DNA from 3 places in the Agrobacterium tumefaciens genome. Region 3 is predicted to be linked to each of the others. Evidence: riboswitches for the same ligand, from Rfam matches in the RefSeq annotation. Region 3 holds a riboswitch; each other region holds the start of a gene.
What was found. A riboswitch is a leader RNA that binds a small molecule or an ion and turns the genes downstream of it on or off. The one in region 3 is predicted to bind thiamine pyrophosphate.
Positions count from the first base shown of each region.

Region 1: it holds a riboswitch for thiamine pyrophosphate, as region 3 does, so the genes downstream of both, CFBP6623_RS16675 (ABC transporter permease) here and thiB (thiamine ABC transporter substrate binding subunit) in region 3, are expected to answer to the same signal.
Region 2: it holds a riboswitch for thiamine pyrophosphate, as region 3 does, so the genes downstream of both, thiC (phosphomethylpyrimidine synthase ThiC) here and thiB (thiamine ABC transporter substrate binding subunit) in region 3, are expected to answer to the same signal.

Region 1 is NZ_CP039904.1:317,155-320,426, reverse strand. It holds gene CFBP6623_RS16680 (ABC transporter substrate-binding protein) at 1-741, opposite strand, end outside; gene CFBP6623_RS16675 (ABC transporter permease) at 738-1,523, opposite strand; TPP riboswitch at 1,652-1,754, opposite strand; gene CFBP6623_RS16670 (hypothetical protein) at 1,781-2,002, shown strand; gene CFBP6623_RS16665 (DUF6538 domain-containing protein) at 2,068-3,272, shown strand, end outside.
Region 2 is NZ_CP039903.1:2,434,942-2,438,213, forward strand. It holds gene thiC (phosphomethylpyrimidine synthase ThiC) at 1-1,131, opposite strand, end outside; TPP riboswitch at 1,226-1,337, opposite strand; gene CFBP6623_RS12300 (acyl carrier protein) at 1,520-1,771, shown strand; gene CFBP6623_RS12305 (acyl-CoA dehydrogenase family protein) at 1,771-2,952, shown strand; gene CFBP6623_RS12310 (amino acid--[acyl-carrier-protein] ligase) at 2,957-3,272, shown strand, end outside.
Region 3 is NZ_CP039903.1:2,590,718-2,593,989, reverse strand. It holds gene CFBP6623_RS13035 (ABC-F family ATP-binding cassette domain-containing protein) at 1-629, shown strand, start outside; gene CFBP6623_RS13030 (VOC family protein) at 721-1,113, shown strand; TPP riboswitch at 1,158-1,268, shown strand; gene thiB (thiamine ABC transporter substrate binding subunit) at 1,306-2,319, shown strand; gene thiP (thiamine/thiamine pyrophosphate ABC transporter permease ThiP) at 2,339-3,272, shown strand, end outside.

The sequences.
Region 1 (3,272 bases), on a different replicon from region 3:
TTCCTGCGGGTGGTTGGTGATGAAGATCGCGGCCTGCTCCACGGCGGAGAGGAAACGCGGCAGGCGGCTGTCTTTTGCGAGATCGCGATGGGTGACGAAGATCAGCTCGTCATAGGCCGGCACGCCATGCTCCTCCGGGAAGAACGAGCGGCCTTCATGGCCTTCGAGCTTCATCTGCGTCAGTTCGAAATTACGGAAACCACCGAGCGTTGCATCCACTTTGCCGGCGATAAGCGATGGTGAGAGCGAGAAATTGACGTTGATGAGTTCGACATCATCCTTCGTCAGCCCGTCCTTTTCCAGCATGCGCTTCAGCATAGCATCTTCAAAACCGGAAACGGAAAAACCGACCTTCTTGCCCTTCAGGTCTTTCAGGCTTTTGATCGGCCCGTCGGCCAGAACCGTGACGGTGTTGAGCGGGGTTTCGACCAGCGTGCCGAAACGCACGAGCGGCAGACCGGCATCGTGATCGAGATAGAGGTTCGGCTGGTAATGCACGCCGATATCGGCCTGTTTCGCCGAGACGAGGCGCGGCACGGCGGAAGGGTCGGCCGGCGGCACCAGTTCCACGTCCAGTCCGGCATCGGCAAACAGACCGCGTTCCCTGGCGATCACCATCGGCGCATGATCGGGGTTCACGAACCATTCGAGCAACACGGTAAGCTTGTCGGCGGCCTGCGATTGCATGGGGGCAAGCGCGGTTGTTGCGGCGATGACGAGGGAAAGAAGCGTTCGTTTCATGGTGCCGAAAGTCTCCGTAAATATCTGAGAGGAATGGTGTGTTCTGTTTCCTTGGCCCAGGGGGCCAGATTGGCGGTCGCCCGGTCGACGATGAGCCGCAGCAGCACCGCCATGACGGCGAGAATGGCCATGGCGGCAAACATCGTGTCGGTCTGCATGCGGGCATTGGACTGGATCATGACGAAACCGAGCCCGGCTGATGCGCCCACCCACTCGCCAATGACGGCGCCAAGCGGGGCGAGTGGGGCGGCCACCCTCAGCCCGGAAATGAGCGACGGCAACGCCAGCGGCACGCGCAGCCGCGTGAGGATCTGCCAGTGGCTCGCCTCCGTCAGCGAGGCGGCATCGAGAATGGCGCGATCCGTGCGGTTCAGGCCATCGGTGAAGGAGGAGGCGACCGGAAAGAAGATGATGATCGCGGTCATCACCACTTTCGAGGCCATGCCGAAACCGAACCAGAGCACGAGGATGGGGGCGAGTACGAAAACCGGAAACGCCTGCAGCACGAGAACCATGGGCCAGACGAGGCGGCCAAGACGCGGGATGGCGGCGACTGTAAAGGCAACGAGGATGCCGGCGGCGATGCCTGCCGCAAGCCCGAACGCCATTTCGCCTGATGTCACCATGGCCTGCCCGAACAGGAAGCCGGGCTGGCGCCAGAAGGCGGCGGCGACATCGGCTGGCGACGGCAGGATATAGCGCGGCGGCGCAAACAGCCACGTGCCTGCCTGCCAGAGAAGCAGCAGAAGGCCGATACCGTTCAATGCATGGGTGGCACGCATGAGCCGGACCTCAGACGCAAACGCACCATGTGCGAAGGACAGAAGGTTTCAGCATCATCATTCGGTCTCCAGATGTGACAATCACGGAGATCATGGCCAAGCGGAGAAGAGAAAGGGCAGCGCCTGAAGGGTGCGACAGTTTCCGTTCCTACGCCGGCATGACCCGGATCAGGTATATAAGGGTTCGGCGCAATGCCGTCTCAGTGCCGCAGCACACCCCTCGGAAGAGGTTGATTTCTTAGGAGAATTCAAAACTCATGTCAAATGTTCTTCTTCTAATGTTCCTTTTTGCGCCGCCGCATCGGCAAATTGCCAATGAAATTGCTAATAAGTCTGCCGGAGCGGTTAAATCAAAAACAAAATACCAGGCGATTTCTAAGTTGTTTTCAAAATATATTTCTATATCTGACTTGCTTTCAAAACGAATTGAAAGTAAAAAATTCAGCATTAGCAAATTTATAGTTGACGAATATTCGTGATCCCGGGTATAGAATTCACAATCGAAGGAGGTTTCTTCCAGTTGCATTGATGAGGTTTTAGTTCCATGATTACGCAAAATTACATTCATAAACGGCAGAACGGTTATTATTACTTCTGCGTCAACATCCCAACGCGATTGCTCTCGTCAACGACGAGACGGCAAATTCTTCGCTCTTTGAGGACCAGAGATTTAGCGACGGCGAAGAAGCGGGTGGCGACGCATGTCGCTCAAATCCTGCCGCTCTTCGATGAAAACCGTCTGCCCGATGAAGCTCATATTGACTACAAGCGGGTTAAGGCAACCGCCGAGAAACTGACCGGAAAGTACGAACCGCATAAGGCAGTTTCCGAACAAACCGTCGATCAGTTGATAGAGCGTATCAATGAAATCGTTGATGTCCGCGCCGTGATGCCGAATCCAAATGTTGTGCAGACCGCTGCTTTAGTCGGCGCAATAGAGACGCCGTCGCTCTCTTGGGTAGAGGCATTCGAAAAATTTAAAGCTCTCTCTTCGGAGAAGGTGAAGGGTAAGAACGAGCTTCAGACAAAACGTTTCTGGCGGCGCTACGAAGTTAAGACCGAAGATTACATCGCTGCGATGGGGGATACTGATGTGCTGAAGATCACCAAGACCGATGTAAAAAAATACCGTAAAGTTTTGAAGGAAAAGATCGATAACGGCGAGTTTCTAAGCAACGAAGCTAATAAGAAGATTAGTTGGCTTGGGGTCATATTGGAAACCGTCTTCGATGAGGAATACGAAGGCAGGGAAAATCCCTTCGCAGGCATCAGGATTTCTGGCTACGAAGACGATGGCAAACGAGCACCGTTCACGGCTACCGAGATATCAGCCGTTACCGAAGGCTTGAAAACGTCAGGCGCACGACCTGAAATCAAAGCTCTTATCCGCATTGGCATGTGTACAGGTGCGAACGCGAAGGAAATCGCGCTACTCACGCCGACCGATATACATCTCGATGCGCCTGATCCGTACATTTCCATTCGCCCCAATGAACTTCGCGGCAAGGTGAAGCGGGGAGGGGCGCGTCACAGAGATGTGCCGCTAGTTGGCGATGCGCTCGCCGCCATGCGTGAATTTCCAATCGGCTTCACTATTTTCCATACGAATGAAGGACCAACTCAGGTCAACTGCGCGATGTCGGACTTTTTCAGGAGGGTCACGCCGGGCAAGGGGAAGGGCTTCGGAAGCTTCCGTCACAACATGGCGGATTGGCTTCGCCGGAGCGGTGCGAATGACACCCTGAAGGA
Region 2 (3,272 bases), 160 kb from region 3:
CGAGCCGGGACGCAGGCCATCGCCCAGCGAGAAGGAGACATCGTAAGCCCGGCAGATATCGCAAATCTCGTCGAAATGCTCATAAAGGAAGCTTTCGCGATGATGATGCAGACACCACTTGGCCATGATCGAGCCACCACGCGAGACGATGCCGGTGACGCGGTTGACGGTGAGCGGAATGTAATGCAGCCGCACGCCGGCATGGATGGTAAAATAATCCACGCCCTGCTCCGCCTGTTCGATCAGGGTGTCGCGAAACACCTCCCAATTCAGATCCTCGGCAATGCCGTTGACCTTCTCCAGCGCCTGATAAAGCGGCACTGTGCCGATCGGCACCGGCGAATTGCGGATGATCCATTCGCGGATATTGTGGATGTTGCGCCCGGTGGAAAGGTCCATGACGGTATCCGCACCCCAGCGGATCGCCCAGACCATCTTCTCCACCTCTTCCGCCATGGAGGAGGTGACGGCGGAATTGCCGATATTGGCGTTGATCTTCACCAGAAAATTGCGGCCGATGATCATCGGCTCAAGTTCCGAATGATTGATATTGGCGGGGATGATGGCGCGGCCTGATGCCACTTCCTGCCGAACGAATTCCGCCGTCACGTAGTCAGGTATATGCGCACCAAAGCTTTCGCCATCGCGGACCAACTTCTCCTTTGCCGCCTCGCGCCCGAGATTTTCGCGGATGGCGATGAATTCCATTTCCGGCGTAATGATGCCGGCCCGCGCATAAGCAAGCTGTGTCACCGCCTTGCCGGCCGTCGCCCTGAGTGGCTGGTGGCGCACGGAAAATTCGGGCGTCAGGCGCTCGCCGGTGGCAAAGCCGTTATCCTCCGGCTTGACGTGCCGCCCTTCATAAGTCTCGACATCGCCGCGCGCCATGACCCAGTCGTGGCGCAGTCGCGGCAGACCCTTTTCAATCAGAACGGGATGTGTGGGATCGGTATAGGGGCCGGAGGAATCGTAAACCGTCACCGGCGGTTCGCCGGCTGTCGGATGAACCGCGATCTCGCGCATCGGCACGCGGATGTGCGGATGCAGGATCCCTGGCTTGTGGATTTTCGTGGAAGCAGCATGCGGTCCGGTGGTGACCGAAAGCGGAAGATTCTTGGCAGCGATATTCATCTTGAGGCTCCAAAGTTTGACAGTGGAGACCCAGTTCGAGCCGGAATGATGGAAAATACCGCAGCGCCGACAGCGCATTGCACACGCCAGCCGACCGTCGGTCTTTGCACCGTCCCTACGCCAGTATGAACTGGATCAGGTTCAACGGGTCACTGCGCATGAAAGCAGAATCTCAGCCCCTTGACGGGACACCCCTGGTGAATGGCCACAGGAAAAAACACCGGTCGCCTTTTGTCAAGGCCGCCGATCAACGCTTGGCAAAGGTGCGGGAATGGCGCATGCTGCCGTTAGTTGTAATTAACCTAACGGTTTAGGTGAATATTATCGTTTGGGACATAACGATAAGCACAAACCTTCCTAATGTTAATTTCATTGGAGATACGTCGGAATGAATGCGACTATTCGTGAAATACTGGCAAAATTCGGCCAGCTTCCCACCCCCGTCGATACGATTGCAGATGAAGCAGATCTTTATGCGGCAGGCCTTTCTTCCTTTGCATCGGTGCAATTGATGCTGGGTATCGAGGAAGCATTCGATATCGAGTTTCCCGACAATCTGCTGAACCGCAAGTCCTTCGCCAGCATCAAGGCCATTGAAGACACCGTTAAGCTCATTCTGGATGGTAAAGAGGCTGCCTGATGAACGTGACCGTAGCGCCGCAGGATGAAACGCTGTCCGCGCGCGCGGGCCGTGTCGCGACCATTGCCGCCAAACATGCAGACGAAGTGGATGTCACCGGCCGCTTCCCGCAGGAAGCTGTCGATGCATTGCGGCAGGAACGCCTGCTGGGCATCCAGGTCCCCGCCTCCCTCGGCGGCGAAGGCGCATCCCTGCAGCAAATCGCCGATATCTGCGCCCGGCTCGGCCAGGCCTGTTCGGCAACCGCAATGATTTTCGCCATGCATCATATCAAGCTGTCCAGCCTGGTGGAACACGGCGAGGCAAGCGCGTGGCATGCGGAGTTCATGCAACGCATCGCCAGCGAACAGCTTCTGCTCGGCTCGGCCACCACCGAAGGCGGCATTGGCGGCAATCTGCGCAACTCCATCTGCGCGATCGAGGTCGAAGGCGACTTTTGCCGGCTGGAAAAGGATGCCACCGTCATTTCCTATGGCAGCAATGCCGATGCGATCCTCATCACCTCGCGCGCCCACAAGGATGCCGCGCCGGCCGATCAGGTGATGACCGTTTTCCTGAAAAACCAGTACACGCTCGAAAAGACCCATGTCTGGGATACACTCGGCATGCGCGGCACCTGTTCGGACGGCTTTCTGTTCCGAGGTGAAGCGCCGGCGGCGCAAATTTTCCCGAAGCCGTTCGCGGAAATCGCCGCGCAATCCATGCTTGCAAGCTCGCATCTCCTGTGGAGCGCCGTCTGGTATGGCATCGCCTCGGATGCTGTGCTGCGCGCCCAGTCTTTCGTCAGAGCGGCGGCACGCAAATCACCCGGCACCGCCCCTCCCGGCGCGATCCGGCTTGCCGAGGTTTCCACCAAGCTGCAGGTTGTGAAATCCAACATCATCGCCGGCATCAAGGCTTACGAGGACACCAAGAGCGATGCCGAAAAACTGATGTCCATGGCCTTTGCTGTTGCCATGAACAATGTGAAGATCTGCTCTTCGGAAACCATTCTCGAGATCATCGACCACGCCATGCTGGTCTGCGGCATCATGGGTTACAAGAACGGCACGCCCTATAGCATCGGCCGCCACCTGCGCGACGCGCACTCCGCGCGCCTGATGATTTCCAACGACCGTATTCTCGGCAATTCCGCCAATCTCCTGCTGGTTCACAAGCAGGACACCAGCCTCTTGGGATAAGACCATGGACATGCAAACATCGTTCCTCGATCGACTGTTCGAAGAAGGCCTGCTGATTGAAACGGGTGTGGACGGTCTTTATGGACGCAGCGGCCAGTTCGAGGACGTCATTGCCGCATTCGAGCGGCTGATTGACCGCACGGGCGCTGCCGATGGTGCCGAAGCGATCCGTTTTCCGCCTGGCATCAACCGCGCCTATTTCGAAAAAAGCGGCTACATGAAGAGCTTCCCGCAGCTGGCCGGCACGGTCCATTCCTTCTGCGGCTGCGAGCTTGACCATGTCAGCCTTCTCAAATGCATGGATGAGGGTGAAGACTGGA
Region 3 (3,272 bases):
CGCCGATCCGCAACCTCTCTGGCGGCGAGCGTGCCCGTCTTATTCTGGCGCGCATTCTGGCACGGCCGACCAACCTCCTGATCCTCGACGAGCCGACCAACGATCTCGATATCGAAACGCTTGATCTGTTGCAGGAAATCGTTGCGGGCTTTTCCGGCACGGTTATCCTCGTCAGCCACGACCGTGATTTTCTTGACCGTACCGTCACCTCCACCATCGCACCCGCCAATCCGGATCAGCCGGACGGACGCTGGATCGAATATGCCGGCGGTTATTCTGATATGATGGCGCAGCGCAAGGGCGCGGCAGATGAAAAACGCAAGGCGGAGAAACAGGAAAAGGCGAAGGCCGCACCTTCGACTTCCGCTTCGCAAGATCCTGCAAAGGCCAAGGGCAAGCTTTCGTTCAAGCAGAAATTCGCACTCGAAAATCTGCCGAAGGAGATGGAAAAAGCCCAGGGTGAGATCGCAAAACGCGAGCAGCGCATGGCCGATCCCGCGCTTTTCACCAAGGATCCAGCCACATTCAATACGCTGGCGCAGGAAATGACCAAGCTGCGTGAAAAGCTCGAAACCATGGAAGAAGAATGGCTGGAGCTGGAGATGCTGCGCGAGGAACTGGAAGGCTGAAGGGGATCGTCTTTTACTGATTGAACGGCATCCGCCTTTGACAGGGAGGCGGAATTGCCGTTTCCTGTGCGGGTTCGGAGGAATTCAGAAAATGCGCATGATCTTCGTCAATCTGCCCGTCAAGAATATCGAGACATCGAGAGACTTCTTCACGGCGCTGGGTTTCAGCTTCAATCCGGAATATTCCGACGATCGCACGCTCTGCATGATCGTGGAGGAGAACATCTTCGTGATGCTGCTCCAGGAAGAGCGTTTTCGCGATTTCATCAATGGCGATATCGCCGATGCGAAGAGTAGCACCGAAGTGCTGACCTGTCTTTCCGCCGGAAGCCGCGAGGAAATCGACCGGATGATCGCAACTGCGCTTGCCTCCGGTGGCAGCGGCTGGAAACCCGTTCAGGATCACGGCTTCATGTATGCCGGCAGTTTTCAGGATCCGGATGGTCACGTCTGGGAACTGGTGCATATGACGGCGCAGGGCTGACGGCACTGTCTTGCCAATCGCAGACGGCGGGACTACACCATCATCTTGATCTAACGGGGTGTCTTTTGTGCTTGCGTGCAAAAGGCTGAGAGGCTTGCCAACCCGAAGAACCTGATCCGGTTCATACCGGCGGAGGGATTAGACGGCTTTAAGGCAGGCGGCTATTTCCCTTTTTGTTTTGAGGAGATACCCGTGCGCCGTCGTCTTTTCCTGAATTCCCTCGTCGCCGCCTCCGTGTTTCTGCCCGGCCTTGCCGTCGCGCAGGACAAGCAGGAGCTGACTGTCTACACCTATGAGAGCTTCGTGTCCGAATGGGGACCCGGTCCGAAGGTCAAGGAAGCCTTCGAGAAGGTTTGTGGTTGCACGGTCAATTTCGTCGGCGTGGCGGATGGTGTGGCGCTGCTCAACCGCCTGAAACTTGAAGGGGCTGGGTCCAAGGCGGATGTTGTCATCGGTCTCGACACCAACCTCGTCGCAGAAGCGAAACAGACCGGCCTTTTCGATGTCAGCGGCATCGATACGTCGGCGGCCAAGGTGCCGGGCGGCTATGAGGACGATGTCTTCGTCCCCTATGATTATGGGCATTTCGCGGTCGTCTATGACACGCAGACGGTAAAAAACCCGCCGACGAGTCTGAAGGAACTGGTGGACGGCGATCCTTCACAGAAGATCGCCATTCAGGACCCGCGCACCTCCACGCCGGGGCTTGGGCTACTTCTCTGGGTGAAATCGGTATATGGGGACAAGGCTCCGGAAGCATGGGCGAAGCTCAGGAAACGCATCCTGACTGTCACACCGGGCTGGTCGGAATCCTACGGTCTCTTCACCAAGGGTGAGGTGCCGATGGTGCTTTCCTACACCACATCGCCCGCCTATCACATGGTCGCCGAGAAGACGGACCGTTATCAGGCCGCGGCTTTTTCCGAAGGACATTACATCCAGATCGAAGTGTCCGGCCTTCTCAAAAACGCGCCGCACAAGGAATTGGCAAAGCAGTTCCTTGCTTTCACGCTCACATCAGGCTTTCAGGATGCGATCCCCGAAAACAACTGGATGATGCCGGTTGCGGCGACATCGAAGCCTTTGCCCGAGGCGTTTTCCAAACTCGTCGTGCCGCAGAAGACCTTCCTTATGGACCCGGAAGAGGTGGCGAAGAACCGCAAAGCCTGGGTCGACGAATGGCTTGCCGCCATGAGCATGAATTGAGGAAAAGGCACACCTACCCATGATGCTGCGTCGCGATTACCGGCGATCCGTTGTTTTCGGGACGGCGGCCTTTACCGCCGTTTTCCTGTTCATGGCGCTCGCCGTTGCGGCCCTCCTGTCTTTTGATGCCGGCGCATCCGCTGCCAGCATCATGGATGCCTATACGCTGCGTATCCTTCGCTTCACGCTTTATCAGGCAACACTTTCCACCTTCTTGTCCATTGTTCTCGGCCTGCCGGTGGCGTTGGCGCTCGCGCGGCGACGCGACTTTCCGGGGCGTATATGGATCATCCGGCTGATGGCGGTGCCGATGGGTTTGCCGGTGATCGTCGGCGCCTTCGGCATCATCGCCATATGGGGCAGGCAGGGCGTTTTGAATACGGCTCTCGCTTTTGCCGGCGCGGAGCAACCCTTCAGCATTTACGGCCTTTCCGGGATTCTTGTCGCCCACGTGTTCTTCAATCTGCCGCTGTGCGTGCGGCTGATGCTGGCCGGGCTGGAACGCATTCCGGGCGAATATTGGCGCATGGCGGCAAGCCTCGGCATGGGGCCGGTTTCGACGTTTCGCTTCATCGAATGGCCGGCGATTTCGCGGCTTGTTCCCGGCATTGCCGGACTTGTCTTCATGCTGTGCGCCACCAGCTTCACGCTGGTGCTGCTGCTCGGCGGCGGCCCGGCGGCCACGACGCTGGAGGTGGCGATCTATCAGGCGCTGCGGTTCGATTTCGATCCGCAGCGGGCGATTGCGCTTTCAGTTTTACAGATTGTCCTTACCGCAATCCTGCTCGGCCTTCTTGCCTTTCTGCCATCGCCGGAAGCGGAAATCGCCTCGCTTGGGCGGCCCCTTCGCCGCTTCGATGGCAAAGGGGTTGGTGCACGTCTTTGGGATGGGGCGGCAATCAATCTTGTGGTTCTGCTGATCGGCCTGCCGCTCGTCGCGATAACCGTCTCGG